One region of the Nonomuraea sp. NPDC059194 genome, then DNA from elsewhere that is predicted to be linked to it. Evidence: predicted binding sites of a transcription regulator. Region 1 holds the regulator's gene; the other holds the start of a gene.

Evidence for each region. The regulator HspR, encoded in region 1, represses chaperone genes until heat shock. The targets are predictions, from matches to a motif close to ANTTGAGTCNNNNNGACTCAANT.
Region 2: a site for HspR is predicted at 3,149-3,171, ahead of lon (endopeptidase La). Genes of this name have one in related genera too.

What each region holds. Positions count from the first base shown of each region.
Region 1 covers NZ_JBHZBH010000016.1:84,495-92,980, reverse strand. The annotation lists gene ACFXJ8_RS20760 (hypothetical protein) at 1-391, shown strand, start outside; gene ACFXJ8_RS20755 (hypothetical protein) at 395-550, opposite strand; partial or broken gene ACFXJ8_RS20750 (IS607 family transposase) at 811-984, shown strand; gene ACFXJ8_RS20745 (RNA-guided endonuclease InsQ/TnpB family protein) at 981-2,204, shown strand; gene dnaK (molecular chaperone DnaK) at 2,522-4,390, shown strand; gene grpE (nucleotide exchange factor GrpE) at 4,393-4,986, shown strand; gene dnaJ (molecular chaperone DnaJ) at 5,011-6,195, shown strand; gene ACFXJ8_RS20725 (heat shock protein transcriptional repressor HspR) at 6,200-6,550, shown strand; gene clpB (ATP-dependent chaperone ClpB) at 6,555-8,486, shown strand, end outside.
Region 2 covers NZ_JBHZBH010000062.1:1,012-9,497, reverse strand. The annotation lists gene ACFXJ8_RS41100 (Fic family protein) at 1-672, opposite strand, end outside; gene lon (endopeptidase La) at 774-3,134, opposite strand; gene ACFXJ8_RS41090 (sensor histidine kinase) at 3,302-4,534, shown strand; gene ACFXJ8_RS41085 (response regulator) at 4,531-5,199, shown strand; gene ACFXJ8_RS41080 (phenylacetate--CoA ligase family protein) at 5,233-6,369, shown strand; gene ACFXJ8_RS41075 (DNRLRE domain-containing protein) at 7,019-8,486, shown strand, end outside.

The DNA.
Region 1 (8,486 bases):
CACCGACACGGCAGGCCGCGTCAACCCCCACGAGCCCGTCACCGCCCAGCCGGTGATCTCCACTCCTTCGCAAGCCCCCACCAAGCCGCCCAAGCAGGTCAAGCCGGTCGGCGACGCCGTGAACACCCGCAAGGTCCCCTTCACCAAGGCCAAGGCCAAGGACCGGCAGGTCAAGCTCGTCTGGTGGTCGGGCGTCGAACCGTGCACGGTGCTGGACAGCGTGAAGGTGAAGGAGACGGCCAAGCGGGTGACCATCACCCTCTACGAGGGCACGGCCGCCAAGGCGCAGAACGTCTCCTGCATCATGCTCGCCATCGAGAAGACCACGACGGTCAAGCTGAAGTCCCCGATCGGCAAGCGCAAGATCGTCGACGGCGGTAAGCAGCACTAGCGCTCACGATCTCGACGTCGTCTTCTCGCAGCCCTGGAGTACCCGGGGCCGCGAGTCGGTCCACTCCGCGCTCTCGCCGTACACCTTGGCGCCGGGAAGCTCGGCGAGCACGCGCAGCGGCTGGCCCGCACCTTTTCCGGAGACGCCGCCACGCGCCACGCCGCCTGGTCGAGAGGAGAGGCGGGCAGTATGGGCGAAGTCGGTCTAGGTGCGTTGTCGGTGGCCGCGTCCTGCGCGGTCGCGTGGGCTTGTTAGCTGGTAGCAAAATCACCAGCGTTCGCCAGGCTTTCTCAGATGATCAGTGCGTGAAGCTTTCGAGGCGGGCTCGGTGGAACGGTGTGCACTTCCAAACCGCCTGGCAATGGGTGCGGGATGGCAAGATGCCGGCTCACCCGGTTCGGACGGAGCATCTGACGGTCGCGTTGGAGGCGGCCGGGCGGCGCATCGTGGTGATCGGAGACGTCGAACTCGACGACGACCTCGCGCGGGATATGACCGAGGTCCTCACCTCGTTCTGCGCCCGCCTGTATGGCCGCCGCTCAGCCGGACGCAGGGCACGCGCCGCGCTTCAGGCCGCGCAGGACGCCGCGTGACCAGTCACAAACAGGGCGTCCGGTTCGAGCTCGCCCCCACCGACGAGCAGGTAGTGCTGATGGGTCGTCACTGTGGGTTGTCGCGGGTGGTGGAGAACTTCTGTCTGGAGATCGTGCGCAAGAAATGGGCGCAGCGTAAGGCCGAGGAGTCCTACGGCATCACCGGCGACGACCTGACCCCCGTGCCGTGGTCGGCCCCGGCGCTGGAGAAGGAATGGCGCGCCGCCCATCCGGAGCAGTTCCCGTGGTTCGGCGAGAACAAAATGTCCTCCCGTGTCCCCAAGGAAGCCTGCCGGGTGCGGGCGGCAGGGTTCGCCAACTACCTCGCCTCGAAGAAGGGCGAGCGCAAAGGTCCGCGCATGGGCTTCCCAAGGTGGCGCAAGCGTAAGCACGGCTCCCGCTTCCGCTACGACGCCGACCGGGCCAAGCCACTCGACGCCCGCACCGTCCGGCTGCCCGCGATCGGGGACGTTGCGACCCGGGAGGACATGTCCTGGCTGGTTGACCGCCTGGCGACCGGCCAGGCGCGCATACTCGGCGCTACCATCCGGGAACAGGCCGGACGCTGGTGGATCTCCTTCCAGGTCGAAGTGGACCGGGACGAGATCAACAAGCGCCACCAAGCCGACGCCGACGCCCCGGAATGCGGGATCGACCTGGGCCTGAAGACATTCGCTGTCATCAAGAACAGCGACGGAACCATCGAGGAGATCGAGGCGCCGAAGCCGCTCAAGGCCGCGCAGCGCGCCTTGAAGCGGGCCAACCGCAAGCTCGCACGGACCGCCGAAGGCTCCAAGAACCGAGCCAAGGCCCGCAAGCGTGTCGGACAGCTGCACCTTCGGGTCGCCGACCGGCGCAGGGACTTCTTGCACAAGACCACCACCAGGCTGACGAGAACCAAGTCCGCCATCGCTGTGGAAACCCTCAACGTGCGAGGGATGGTCAAGAACCGCAGGCTCGCCCGCGCCATCTCCGACGCCGGGTTCGGCGAGTTCGTCCGCCAGCTCGGCTACAAGGCCGACTGGTACGGCTCGACCGTGTGGAAGGCCGACCGCTGGTTCCCCTCGTCGAAGACGTGCGGGGACTGCGGCCGGATCAACCGGGGACTCGCCCTGGCTGACCGGAGCTGGGTGTGTCCCGGCTGCGGCATACGGCATGACCGGGAAGAGAACGCGGCGGGAAACCTCCTCACCGCGATGCTCGCCGACCGGGCTGCTTGACATCGGAACCCTCGCCGGGAAGTTCCCCGGAGAGGAAAACGCCTCGTGGAGACCACGTAAGACCTCACTCTTCGGAGTTGGCAGCGGTCGATGAAGCAGGAAGAGTCTCGGTGTGAGGATCACTGAGATTCACGCAACGGAACTGTCATGGCACCGCGTCTCGTTCGGGATCGTGAGTCACCCGTTTTTTCCCGGAAGCCGGGAATGCTTCCACGCGTATCCAGGTTGAGTCGAGTAGGCTCAACTCGTTTGACAAACCACCCGACGGTTCGTAGGTTGAGCCCAAGAAGCTCAACTTTGACTACAAGGACGTACTCATGGCACGTGCGGTAGGTATCGACCTGGGGACGACCAACTCCGTCGTCTCGATCCTCGAGGGCGGTGAGCCCACCGTCATCGCCAACGCGCAGGGCTCTCGGACCACGCCGTCCGTGGTCGCCTTCGCGAAGAACGGCGAGGTCCTCGTCGGTGAGGTGGCCAAGCGACAGGCCGTCACCAATGTGGACCGGACGATTCGCTCGGTCAAGCGCGAGATGGGCACCAACTGGTCCCAGGAGATCGACGGCAAGAAGTTCTCCCCGCAGCAGATCAGCGCCTTCGTTCTGCAGAAGCTCAAGCAGGACGCCGAGGCCTACCTGGGCGAGAAGATCACCGACGCTGTGATCACCGTCCCGGCCTACTTCAACGACTCCCAGCGCCAGGCCACCAAGGAGGCCGGCACGATCGCGGGCCTCAACGTGCTCCGCATCATCAACGAGCCGACCGCGGCGGCCCTCGCCTACGGCCTCGACAAGGACAAGGACCAGACCATCCTGGTCTTCGACCTCGGCGGTGGCACCTTCGACGTGTCCCTGCTCGACGTCGGTCAGGAGGACGGCCACGGCTTCGTCGAGGTGAAGGCCACCTCGGGTGACAACCACCTCGGCGGCGACGACTGGGACCAGCGCGTCGTCGACGAGCTCGTCAAGCGCTTCCAGAACGCGCACGGCGTCGACCTGGCCAAGGACAAGATGGCCCTCCAGCGGCTGCGCGAGGCCGCGGAGAAGGCCAAGATCGAGCTGTCCAGCCAGGCAGAGACCAACATCAACCTGCCCTACATCACGGCCTCCTCCGAGGGTCCGCTGCACCTCGACGAGAAGCTGACCCGCTCGGAGTTCCAGCGCCTGACCGCCGACCTGCTCGAGCGGACCAAGGGCCCGTTCCACCAGGTCATCAAGGACGCCGGCATCAAGGTCGCCGACATCGCCCACGTGGTGCTCGTCGGTGGGTCGACCCGGATGCCCGCCGTGTCCGAGCTGGTCAAGGAGCTCACCGGCGGCAAGGAGCCCAACAAGGGCGTCAACCCCGACGAGGTCGTCGCCATCGGCGCCGCGCTCCAGGCGGGTGTGCTCAAGGGTGAGGTCAAGGACGTCCTGCTGCTCGACGTGACCCCGCTGTCCCTCGGCATCGAGACCAAGGGCGGCATCTTCACGAAGATCATCGAGCGCAACACGACGATCCCGACCAAGCGCTCGGAGGTCTTCACCACGGCCGAGGACAACCAGCCGTCGGTGCAGATCCAGGTCTACCAGGGCGAGCGCGAGATCGCTTCCTACAACAAGAAGCTGGCCACCTTCGAGCTGACCGGCATCGCCCCGGCGCCGCGCGGCATCCCGCAGATCGAGGTCACCTTCGACATCGACGCCAACGGCATCGTCAACGTCTCCGCCAAGGACCTCGGCACCGGCAAGGAACAGACGATGACGATCACCGGCGGCTCCGCGCTGCCGAAGGACGACATCGAGCGCATGATGCGCGAGGCCGAGTCCTACGCCGAAGAGGACAAGCAGCGTCGCGAGGAGGCCGAGGTCCGCAACAACGCCGACGGCCTGGCCTACCAGACGGAGAAGTTCCTCCGCGACAACGACGACAAGGTCCCCGGCGAGATCAAGACCGAGGTGAACGACGCGCTCGCCGAGCTGAAGAAGGCTCTCGAGGGCACCGACACCGACGTGATCCGCACCTCGGCGGAGAAGCTCGCCACGGTCAGCCAGAAGATGGGTTCGGCGATCTACGCCCAGGGCCAGCAGCAGGCGGGCGGCACCACCCCCGAGGGTGAGGGCGCCCAGGCCAAGGCCGACGGCGACGAGGACGACGTCGTCGAGGCCGAGATCGTGGACGAAGACCAGCCCAAGAAGGACCAGTGACGATGTCTGACCCGCGCGATAACGGGCCCGAGTCAGAGCCGGTGATCCGCGACAACCGCAAGATCGACCCCGAGACCGGTCAGGCGAGGTCCGCCATGGAGGAGCAGGTCCAGGCCGCTCCTCCGGCGGGCGCCGAGCCCGTGGCCGGTGGTGACGCCGGCCTGCTGGCCGAGCGCACCGCGGACCTGCAGCGGCTGCAGGCGGAGTACACCAACTACCGCAGGCGGGTCGAGCGCGACCGGGTCGCGGTCCGCGAGCAGGCCGTCGGGGGTGCGCTCTCGGAGCTGCTGCCGGTCCTCGACGACATCGGCAGGGCCCGCGACCACGGCGAGCTGACCGGCGGTTTCGCCAAGGTCGCCGAGTCGCTGGAGGCGGTCGTCACCAAGCTGGGGCTGACCCCGTTCGGGCAGAAGGGCGAGCCCTTCGACCCGACCGTCCACGAGGCGCTGATGCACAGCTACTCCTCGGAGGTGACCGAGCCGACCGCCATCGAGGTTCTGCAGCTCGGTTACCGCATCGGTGACCGGGTGCTGCGCCCCGCCAGGGTCGCGGTCGCCGAGCCCGAGGACGCCCCGGCCGCGTCCGACGAAGACTAAGAAACCCCCGAAAGGACGCCATAGATGAGCACCAAGGACTACCTGGAGAAGGATTACTACGCCGTCCTTGGTGTGCCCAAGACCGCCACCGCCGACGAGATCAAGAAGGCCTACAGGAAGCTGGCCAGGCAGTACCACCCCGACGCCAACCAGGGTGACGCCGCCAAGGAGGCCAGGTTCAAGGAGATCTCCGAAGCCAACGACGTGCTGTCCGACGGCAAGCGCCGTAAGGAGTACGACGAGGCGCGCACGCTGTTCGGGTCCGGCGTGGGCGGGCCGCGGCCCGGCGGCGGTGGTGGTGGTGGTTTCCCGTTCGACTTCGGCGACCTGTTCGGCGGCACGGGACAGCAGAGCGGAAGCACGAGCGAGCGCATCGGCGACCTGTTCGGGGGGCTGTTCAACAGGGGCGGCTCCGGCACCCGCACCTCGGGCACGACGTCCAGGCCGCGCCGCGGCCAGGACATCGAGTCCGAGGTCACGCTCACCTTCACCGAGGCGGTGGAGGGCCACACGGTCTCGCTCAGGCTGACCACGTCGTCGGCGTGCAAGCCCTGTAGCGGCACGGGGGCCAAGGCCGGCACCACCCCGCGGGTCTGCCCGACCTGCGAGGGCACCGGTGCGGCCAGCCGTAACCTGGGCAACTTCGCCTTCTCCGAGCCCTGCCGTGACTGCAAGGGGCGTGGTCTCCTCGTCGACGACCCGTGCCCCGTGTGCGACGGCAGCGGCAGGGCCAAGAGCACCCGCACCATCCAGGCGCGCATCCCCGCGGGGGTGGCCGACGGACAGCGGGTCAAGCTCAAGGGCAAGGGCGCGCCGGGCGAGAACGGCGGGCCTGCGGGCGACCTCTACATCCAGACCCACGTCAAGCCGCACGCGGTGTTCGGGCGGTCGGGCGACAACCTGACCATCACCGTTCCCGTCACCTTCACCGAGGCGGCGCTCGGCGCGGAGATCAAGGTGCCCGTCCTCAAGGGCCTGCCTGTCACTCTGCGCATTCCGGCGGGTACGCCCAACGGCCGCACCTTCAGGGTTCGCGGCAGGGGGGCCACCCGTAAGGACGGCACCAAGGGCGACCTGCTCGCCACGGTCGAGGTGCTCGTGCCGCAGGAGCTCGACGACAAGTCGCGCGAACTGCTGAACGAGTTCCGCACGGCCACCGCGAGCGACGACCCGAGGGCCGACCTCATCCAACGTGCCAGGAGCGAGTAGGCCGATGGACGCCAACTACTTCAACCTGTCGGACGAGACACCCGTCTATGTCATCTCGGTGGCCGCGCAGCTGTCCGGTCTGCACCCGCAGACCCTCAGACAGTACGACCGCCTGGGGCTGGTCTGCCCCGGGCGTACGGCGGGGCGCGGCCGCCTCTACTCGATGCGCGACATCATCCAGCTGCGCGAGGTGCAGCGCCTGTCCCAGGAGGAAGGCATCAACCTCGCCGGCATCAAGCGGATCCTTGAGCTGGAGAACGAGGCGCTCAGGCTGCGTGAGGAGGTTCACCGCCTCAGGGCCGAGATGTCCATGGTCAGAGCTCTGATCCGATACGAGCTGCCACCGGGGGCCTGAACATATGGACTACAAGCTCACTCAGAAGAGCCAGGAAGCGCTGTCGGTCGCCATGCGGCGGGCCGCCGCCGAGGGAAATCCCGAGATCGCACCCGCGCACCTGCTCTCCGCCCTGCTCTCCCAGACGGGCGGCACCGCCGTACCCCTGCTCGAAGCGGTCGGCGTCGACTGGAAGACGTTGCGCGCGAAGGTGGAGACCGCGCTGGCGGGCCTGCCGAAGGCGCAGGGCGCCACGGTGAGCGCGCCCTCCAGCTCGCGGCAGCTGCTCACGGTGATCAACACCGCGGCGCAGCGGGCCAAGCGGCTGGAGGACGAGTACGTCTCGACCGAGCACCTGCTGGTCGGCCTCGCGACCGACGGCGGCGAGATGGCCACCCTCCTGAAGAACACCGGGGCCACGCCGCAGGCGCTGCTCGACGCGTTCGAGAAGGTGCGCGGGCACGCCAGGGTCACCAGCGAGACTCCCGAGGACACCTACCAGGCGCTGGAGAAGTTCGGCGTCGACCTGACCGAGCGGGCCAGGAGCGGCAAGCTCGACCCGGTCATCGGGCGCGACTCCGAGATCAGGCGGGTGGTGCAGGTGCTGTCGCGCCGTACCAAGAACAACCCGGTGCTGATCGGCGAGCCCGGCGTCGGCAAGACCGCCGTCGTCGAGGGGCTGGCCCAGCGGATCGTCGCCGGTGACGTGCCCGAGTCGCTGCGCAACAAGAAGCTGATCTCGCTCGACCTCGGCGCGATGGTCGCGGGCGCGAAGTACCGCGGCGAGTTCGAGGAGCGGCTCAAGGCCGTGCTCACCGAGATCAAGGAGAGCAACGGGCAGATCGTCACCTTCATCGACGAGCTGCACACCGTGGTCGGCGCGGGCGCGGCCGAGGGCGCCATGGACGCGGGCAACATGCTGAAGCCGATGCTGGCGCGCGGCGAGCTGCGCATGATCGGCGCGACGACCCTCGACGAGTACCGCGAGCGGATCGAGAAGGACGCCGCGCTGGAGCGGCGCTTCCAGCAGGTGTTCGTCGGCGAGCCGTCCGTTGAAGACACGATCGCGATCCTGCGCGGGCTGAAGGGCCGCTACGAGGCCCACCATCAGGTGCAGATCGCCGACAGCGCCCTCGTGGCCGCCGCCGCGCTGTCCGACCGCTACATCACCAACCGCTTCCTGCCCGACAAGGCCATCGACCTGGTCGACGAGGCCGCCTCGCGGCTGCGCATGGAGATCGACTCGCGTCCTGTCGAGATCGACCAGCTCCAGCGCAACGTCGACAGGATGAAGATGGAGGAGCTGGCCCTGGCCAAGGAGACCGACGAGGCCTCCGTCCAGCGCCTCGAACGGCTGCGCGCCGAGCTCGCCGACCGGCAGGAGGAGCTCAACGCGCTCGTGGCCAGGTGGCAGAAGGAGAAGGCGGGGCTCAACCGGGTCGGCGACCTGAAGAAGCAGCTCGACGAGGTGCGTGGCGCCGCCGAGCGGTTCCAGCGCGACGGCAACTACGCCGAGGCGTCCAGGCTGCTGTACGACGAGGTGCCGCGCCTGGAGAAGGAGCTGTCGACCGCCACCCAGGAGACCCCCGACCAGCAGATGGTCAAGGAGGAGGTCGGCTCGGACGACATCGCCGAGGTCATCTCCTCGTGGACCGGCATCCCCGCCGGACGCCTCCTCGAAGCTGAGACCGCCAAGCTGCTGCGGATGGAGGAGGAGCTCGGCACGCGGCTCATCGGCCAGCGCGAGGCCGTCCAGGCCGTCTCCGACGCGGTACGGCGCAGCCGCGCGGGCATCGCCGACCCCGACAGGCCGACAGGGTCGTTCCTGTTCCTCGGCCCGACCGGCGTCGGCAAGACCGAGCTGGCCAAGGCGCTGGCGGAGTTCCTGTTCGACGACGAGCGGGCGATGACCCGCATCGACATGTCCGAATACTCCGAGAAGCACAGCGTCGCCCGC
Region 2 (8,486 bases), on a different contig from region 1:
CCACTCCTCGATGGAGCAGAACTCGGGAGTGGTGATCTGGTCGCGGCCGAGCACGAGCGTCTGGAGCGCCCGCGACATGCGGCCGTTCCCATCCCGCCACGGGTGGATCTTGACGAGGTTGAGGTGCGCCATGGCGGCCCTGACGTAACTGGGCGCATCCAGGTCCCCGTGGTTGAGCCATTCCACGAGTTCGTCCAGGAGACCACTGACCTCCTCGGCGTCAGGCCCCTCGTAGACCACTTCGCCTGTGTCCGAGTTGCGTACGTAGATGCCTCCCGGCCGGACGAGGCCAGGGGTCTTGTCGCGGTGGTGGCCGATCATCATGAAGTTGAGCCCGTGGAGCACGCCGGCGTCGAAGCGGAACCCCGGCGCCTTGGACAACTGCTGGATGTAGGTGAGCGCCTGCTGGTATCCGGCGATCTCGCGAGCCACCGAGACCGGCGTCTCCAGCGGCTCCTCCCCCGCCATGATGGACTCGACGTCCTCGACGTCGGCGAGATACCCCTCGATCGCGTTGGATCCCCGGATGGCGCGGGCCCGTAGATGCCTGCGCAGTTGCCCGTCCCATCGGTGCCTGTCGGCGAGACGATGTCGCAGATCTCGGCGCATGTCCTCGATCTCGGTGAGAACGGCCTCGTCCTTCGCCTGCAGCGCGGGAAGTCCATAGAGCATGGGCTCCATGACACCACTCGCGGATCTTCCGCTCAGGTGAAACGGCGAAGCCGCCCCGCCGTACAGACAGACAGACGGGGCGGCTTCGCGAGGGAGGGAGGTCAGGCCGCGGTGGTCTGTGCCACCTTGGCCGGGGTGAGCGCGATCTCGAGCACCTCACGCACGTCGCCGACGGCGTGGATGGTCAGCTCGTCGCGGACCTCCTTGGGCAGGTCGTCCAGGTCGGGCTCGTTGCGGGCGGGGATGAGGACGGTGGTGATGCCCGCTCTGTGCGCCGCCAGCAGCTTCTGCTTGACGCCGCCGATGGGCAGCACCCGCCCGGTGAGGGAGATCTCACCGGTCATCGCCACGTCGTTGCGGACCAGCCGTCCCGACAGCAGCGAGGCCAGCGCCGTGGTGAGCGTGACGCCCGCCGAGGGCCCGTCCTTGGGGACGGCGCCCGCGGGGAAGTGCACGTGCACCGAGCGGTCCTTCAGCGCGGTGACCGGCAGCTCCAGCTCCGCGCCGTGCGAGCGCAGGTAGGACAGCGCGATCCGCGCCGACTCCTTCATCACGTCGCCCAGCTGGCCGGTGAGGGTCAGCCCCGTGTCGCCGGTCTCCGGGTCGGCCAGCGACGCCTCGACGTAGAGGACGTCGCCGCCCGCGCCGGTGACCGCCAGGCCGGTGGCCACGCCGGGCACCGAGGTGCGCTGCTTGGACTCGGGCAGCGACGCCTCGGGCACGAAGCGCGGCCTGCCCAGGTACTCGACCAGGCCGTCCTCGCCCACCGTGGTGGGCAGCTCGTCCTTGGCCGTGACCTTGCGCAGGATCCTGGCGATCGAGCGTTCGAGGGAGCGCACGCCGGCCTCGCGGGTGTACTCGGCGGCCAGCCTGCGCAGCGCCGCCTCCTCCACCGTGACCTCCTCGGCGCTCAGCCCTGCCAGCTCCAGCTGCTTGGGCAGCAGGTGGTCGCGGGCGATGGCCACCTTCTCGTCCTCGGTGTAGCCGTCGAGCGTGACGACCTCCATGCGGTCGAGCAGCGGCCCGGGGATGGCCTCCAGGACGTTGGCCGTCGCGAGGAACAGCACGTCCGACAGGTCGAGCTCGACCTCCAGGTAGTGGTCGCGGAAGGTGTGGTTCTGCGCCGGGTCGAGCACCTCGAGCAGGGCGGCCGTCGGGTCGCCGCGGTAGTCGGCGCCGACCTTGTCGATCTCGTCGAGCAGGACGACGGGGTTCATCGAGCCCGCCTCGCGGATGGCGCGGACGATGCGGCCGGGCAGCGCGCCGACGTAGGTGCGCCGGTGGCCGCGGATCTCGGCCTCGTCGCGGACGCCGCCGAGGGCGACGCGGACGAACTTCCTGCCCATGGCGCGGGCCACGGACTCGCCGAGCGACGTCTTGCCGACTCCGGGAGGACCGGCGAGGGCCAGTACGGCGCCGCTGCGCCGGCCGCCCACCACGCCGAGGCCCTTGTCCTGGCGCCGCTTGCGCACGGCCAGGTACTCGATGATGCGGTCCTTGACGTCCTCGAGACCGGTGTGGTCGGCGTCGAGCACCACACGGGCGCCGTCGATGTCGTAGTTGTCGTCGCTCGTCTCGTTCCACGGGATGTCGAGGACGGTGTCGAGCCAGGTGCGGATCCAGCCGGTCTCGGGAGACTGGTCGGAGGTCCGCTCCAGCTTGTCGACCTCCTTGAGCGCGGCCTCGCGCACCTTCTCGGGGAGGTCGGCCGCCTCGACGCGGGCGCGATAGTCCTCCTCCTCGGTCTCGGCGGTGTCGCCGTTGAGCTCCTTCAGCTCCTTGCGGACGGCGGCGAGCTGCTGGCGGAGCAGGAACTCGCGCTGCTGCTTCTCCATGCCCTCCTGGACGTCCTTGCGGATCGTCTCGGCGACGTCGAGCTCGGCCAGGTGCTCGCGCGACCACTCCACCAGCTTGGCCAGCCGGTCGGCCGGGTCGGGGGCCTCCAGCAGCTCGACCTTCTGCGCGGTGCTCAGCCACGGGGTGTAGCCGGAGCTGTCGGCCAGGACCGAGGGGTCGTCGATCTGGTTGACCTGGTCGACGACCTGCCACGCGCCACGCTTCTGCAGGATCGTGGTCGCCAGCGCCTTGTACTCCTTGGCCAGCTCCTGCGCCCGCTCCCCGACCTGCACGGGGTCGACGGTGTGGACCTCCACCCACAGGGCCGCGCCCGGGCCGGTCGTGCCCTTGCCGACGCGGGCCCTGTTGACGCCGCGCACGACCGCGGCGGGCTCGCCTCCGGGGAGCCTGCCGACCTGCTCGACAACCGCCTGCACACCGACCGCGCCGTAGCGGCCATCGATCCTGGGAACGAGCAGCACGCGCGGCTTGTTGAGACCAGAAGCCTGAGCCGCGTCGATCGCAGCCCGGACCTCCGAGTCGGACAGGTCCAGAGGGACCACCATGCCCGGCAGGACCACCTCGTCGTCGAGCGGCAGGACCGGGAGGATCAAGCTCTCACTCATCTGAACTCCAATGGGGTTGAGTTATACCCACTCAATGTATTGGAGCCCTGCGTTGTTCCCTTCCTTGCCGATGTTCGCTCACGGCGATCGTAATCGTGTAAGTGATACCTGAGAGGGTCAGCCCCAGGGGTGATGTGCGCAGGTCGGCGGGTCCCTATGCTGCTGCGGTGATCTCGGCCGTCCTCCAGCCGTTCTGGCTCGCGTTCTTCCGCGGCGCGGCCGACCCGCCGCCGCACCGCTCGACCCGCCTGCGCCGCCCGATGCCAGGCCCGCTGCGCCGCCTGCTGCCCTTCGACCACTACGACGTGGTGCAGGTCGCCGACCTCGTCCTGGCCTGGGTGCTGTTCGGCACGAGTCTCAGCGAGCTGCTCGAGATGAACGGCGAAGGCAGGCAGCCCCTCTGGCTGGTCTACCTGGCCGCCGTCGCCTTCTCGCTGCCGGTGGCCCTGCGCGACCGCTGGCCGCTGGCGGCGTGGCGGCTGGCGCTGGTGCTCCTACCGCCGTCGCTGCACGTCGTCCAGCAGGTCACCGACATGCAGCCGCCCTACCTCGAACCGGCCGTCGTGATGTACCTGCTGGTGCTGTACTCCGTCGCCGCCAGGTGCGACAGGCGCATCACAGCCGTGGTGTGGCTGACCTCGGTGCTGACCGTCTGGATCGTCGACCCGAACTCGACGGCGCTGTCCTCCGTCGCCGTCACCGTGATCGTGCTGTTCGGCTACAACGTGCGGGTACGGCGCCGCGCCACCGCGAGCAGGGACGCGGCGGTGGGTCAGCGGTTCGTCATGGCCGAGCGGGCGCGGATCGCCAGGGAACTGCACGACGTGGTCGCCCACCACCTGTCGGTCATCGCGATCCAGGCCGAGGCCGTACCCATGGCGGCCAGGGGCGACGCCGCGCGCCTGGAGGAGGGCCTGGCGCAGATCCGGGGGCTGTCGCTCGAAGCGATCAAGGAGCTGCGGCAGGTCCTCGGCGTGCTGCGCGACCAGGAGGGCCGGGCCGACACCACGCCGGCGCCCGCGCTCGACCGGCTGGACGAACTGGTCGGCAACGCCAGGTCCGCGGGCCTCACCGTGCTGGTCAGACGCTCGGGTGAGCTGGAGGAGGTGCCCACGGCCATGGCCGTGTCGGCCTACAGGATCGTGCAAGAATCGCTCAGCAACGCCATGCGGCACGCGCCAGGTTCGGCCGTGGCTGTCGAGCTCGTCTGGGCGGGCGACCTGCGCGTCCGCGTCGCCAACGGACCGGGGCGCGGCCCGGGCGCGACGCCGGGCGCCGGCCATGGGCTGATGGGCATGCGCGAGCGGGCCACCCTGCTGGGCGGATCTCTGGAGGCGGGTCCCACGGAGGAGGGCGGGTTCGAGGTGAAGGCCACGCTGCCGCTGGAGCGTTCGCCGTGATCCGGGTGCTGATCGCCGACGACCAGGGCATGGTCCGTACGGGCTTCACGGTGTTCCTCGGCAGCCAGCCCGACATCGAGGTGGTGGGCGAGGCGGCCGACGGCAAGGAGGCGATCGAGCGGGCGGCCGAGCTGAAGCCCGACGTCGTGCTCATGGACGTCAGGATGCCGGTGATGGACGGCCTGGAGGCCACGCGGCGGCTCATGGCCGCCGGCGAGGCCGCCGCCAATGAGACCAAGGTGCTCATCCTGACCACCTTCGACCTCGACGACTACGTCTACGAGGCGCTGCGGGCCGGAGCCAGCGGATTCCTGCTGAAGGACGCCTCCGCCGCGCAACTGGCCGAGGCGGTGCGCGTGGTCGCGGCCGGTGAGGCGCTGATCGCGCCGGCCGTCACCAAGCGGCTGATCCACGAGTTCGCCAGGCTGGGCGGGCCGCGCGCGCCGTCGGTGAAGCGGCTGGCCGAGCTGACCGAACGCGAGACCGAGGTGCTGACCCTGATCGCGCAGGGCCTGTCCAACCAGGAGATCGCCGATCGGCTCGTGGTCGCCGAGCAGACCGTGAAGACACACGTGGGCAGGGTGCTGACCAAGCTCGACCTGCGCGACAGGGCCCAGGCGATCGTCTACGCCTACGAGACGGGGCTGGTCCGCCCCGGTGAGTGAGGCAAGGGCGAGGCTGGGCCGTACGATCGGCTGATGGACCCGGTGGAGCTCTTCCAGCGGACGGCGGCGACGGTGCCCGCCTACCGCGCGTTCCTGGCCGAGCGCGGGATCGACCCGGCCCGGGTCACGACCTTGCGGGACTTCGCGCGGTTGCCGATGACCACCAAGGACACCTACACCCGCCGCTATCCCCTGCCCGACCTGTGCCGCGACGCGACGATAGGCGACATGATCGCCGTCTCCTCGGGATCCACCGGCGTCCCATCCTTCTGGCCCAGGTCCGCCGAGGACGAGCGGGTCGTCGCCGCCAGGTTCGAGGAGGTCTTCAGTGACGCCTTCGACGCGCCCGGCAGGCGCACGCTCGCCGTCGTGTGCTTCGCGCTCGGCACGTGGGTCGGCGGCCTGTTCACCCTCGCCTGCCTGCGTCACCTGTCCGAGCGCGGCTACCCGATCACGACCGTCGCGCCGGGCGCCGACAAGCGCGAGATCACCAGGGTGATCCCCGCGCTGGCCCCGCACTTCGACCAGGTCGTGCTGCTCGGCTACCCGCCCTTCCTCAAGGACGTCATCGACACCGGCGGCCTGCCCTGGCACGAGTACGGGATCAAACTCGTCACCGCGGGCGAGGTCTTCAGCGAGGAGTGGCGGTCGCTGGTGGCGGAGCGAGCGGGCCTGACCGATCCGATCCGCGACACCGCCTCCCTGTACGGCACGGCCGACGCCGGAGTCCTCGGCAACGAGACACCGCTGTCGATCGAGATCCGCCGCTTCCTGGCCGCCCGCCCCGACACCGCGCGCGAGCTGTTCGGCGAGTCGCGGCTGCCGACGCTCGTGCAGTACGACCCGGAGGTCCGCTTCTTCGAGGAGCACGAGGGCACGCTGCTCTTCTCCGGCGACAACGGGATCCCGCTCGTCCGCTACCACATCGCCGACGAGGGCGGGCTGGTGCCGTACGACAGGATGCTGGGATTCCTCGCCGAGCGCGGCTTCGAACCGTCGGCCCCCGGACCGCGGCGGCCGTTCGTCTACGTCTTCGGGCGCAGCCACTTCACCGTCTCCTTCTACGGCGCGAACGTCTACCCGGAGAACATCAGTTCAGGCAACCATTCTTTCAAGATCGCCAATCGGGTCGAGGATCGCCAGGACCACATGGCAGGAGCAGGTCTCTAGTCGCGGCCTGGACAAACACCAATCGACAAGCCAGACGACTCTCGCGACAAGTGCTCAGCCCATGGTTCACGATCTTGAACGGCGACAACTATCTCTACAGGGTCAAGGGCAGCCCGCCTGCGGCGGTCTGCCGCGCGTCTGGGCGCCAGCTGGCCGCGCTGCGGCTCTTCGGCCGGTCGCGGCCAGCGCGCCCACGCGCATGACCACCGCCACAAACGACCCGAGACCGAAGTTCATCGTGGCGCGCAACCCAGAGGACTGATGCGCGTCACGGTCAGCAATCGTTGGGGCATGCTTCGGCGGATCTCAGCCCGACGTGATCATCTCGCCCGACCGGACCCGTCGACCGTCCACCTGTAATCCGATCACCTGTCCAACATCGCCCCTAGCAAGCTCAGCAGATAGGCGGCGCACAAGGAGATCTGCAACGTGTCCGGCCGACAAGGCCAAGCGAGCTCATCGATCACATACTCCTGCGGAGACATCTACGAGCAGTGGGGTTCTGGGCTGGGAACCTGAAGATCACCGGCGACTGAGGTAGATCTTTTTTTACACGAACTTTACTGCTAACTTTCCTGACGGAATGTCAGAAATGGGCGACTCGTCACGTTGTGTGGCGGGTCGCCTGCGTGTCTACAGGAGCACCTGGGTGAACCACCTCACAGGGTACGGCGGCGCCATACCCTCTACGTCGCGACGACGCCGGGGCCGCACGCTGCGGTTCTTAGCCGTCGCGGTCGCGACTACTCTGGCGGCGAGCCTGTCCGCTGGCCCTTCCTGGGCAGAAGAACCCACGCCGGAACCATCGACAACGCCAACCGGCAAGGAAACCGCACAGGTTTCCAACCCGCCAATTGGCGACAACGCCATCGAGACGGCAAAGAAGGAAGCCGTCAAGACCGGCAAGCGGGTGGAGATCCCCGACCGCAAAACCGAGGCGGTCACCCTCTACGCCAACCCCGACGGCAAGACGCTCCGGATGGAGTTGCACAGCCAGCCAGTCCGGGTCAAGAACGCCGACGGCAAGGGCTTCACCCCGATCGACACCACCCTTGTCGAAGAGGCCGGCGCGATCAAGCCTAAGGCGATCAACGGCAGCCTCACACTGTCTGCGGGGCAGGACAAGACTCTGCTCAAGAGTCAAGCAATAGCAGGCGCCCAAGACACAGCGAAGATCACCACACCGTCGACGCTGCCCAAGCCCACGCTGAAGGGCAACACAGCGCGATACCCAGCCGCCTACGGCAAGGGCCGCGACCTCCTGGTGACCGCGACCGCGACCGGCTTCCGGCAGCAGGTCATCATCACCGAACGGCCTACCGGCCCGGTCACCTTCAAAATGCCGGTGGCACTGCCCGCCGGACTCTCCTTCAGCAAGAACACTCAAGGCCAGCCCATCATCGTGGGCAAGGACGGCAAGACGCTGACCGAGGTACGGCCAACGCTTCTGCAGGACGCCACGGCCGCCGACGCCTACGGCTCGATCGATGCGGGCAAGGTCGGTAAGGCCGCTGTCAGTCTCGATGGCGACGGCAAGACGCTGGTGTTCTCTCCCGATGCCGCGTTCCTGGCCGATCCTGCGGTTACCTATCCCGTGACCATGGCGGCCGTGGCAGCCGACTGGTGGGAGACCCATACCGGCGATGGCCCTCTGCCGAAGCAGGGCTGGGACACCTTCGTCAACGACAAGGACTACCAGGACAGCTGGTACAACTTCAACCTGGACCGGATCCTGGTCGGCAAGTCCAACAGCGGCACCGTCCGCTGGCGCAGCTACATCAAGTTCCCCGACATGCCCGCCGAGTTCCGCGGCCTCAAGGTACAGAACGCCGACCTGATCCTGTGGAACCACCTGTCCAACGACTGCGGGACCTACGTCGGCTCCGGCGTCACCACCCGGCGGATCACGTCGGCCTGGGACGAGGCGAGGCTGCACTGGAACAGCCAGCCGTCGGTCACCTCAACCGGTCAGATCACCGAATATGCCGCCTACAGCCCCAACTGCACCAGCGGAGCCGCAAGCTGGGCAGGCAAAGAATGGGACCTGATCTACACGATCGACGAGATCGTCCAGGCATGGTCGGACGGCGCCCCCAACTACGGCGTCCAACTCACCG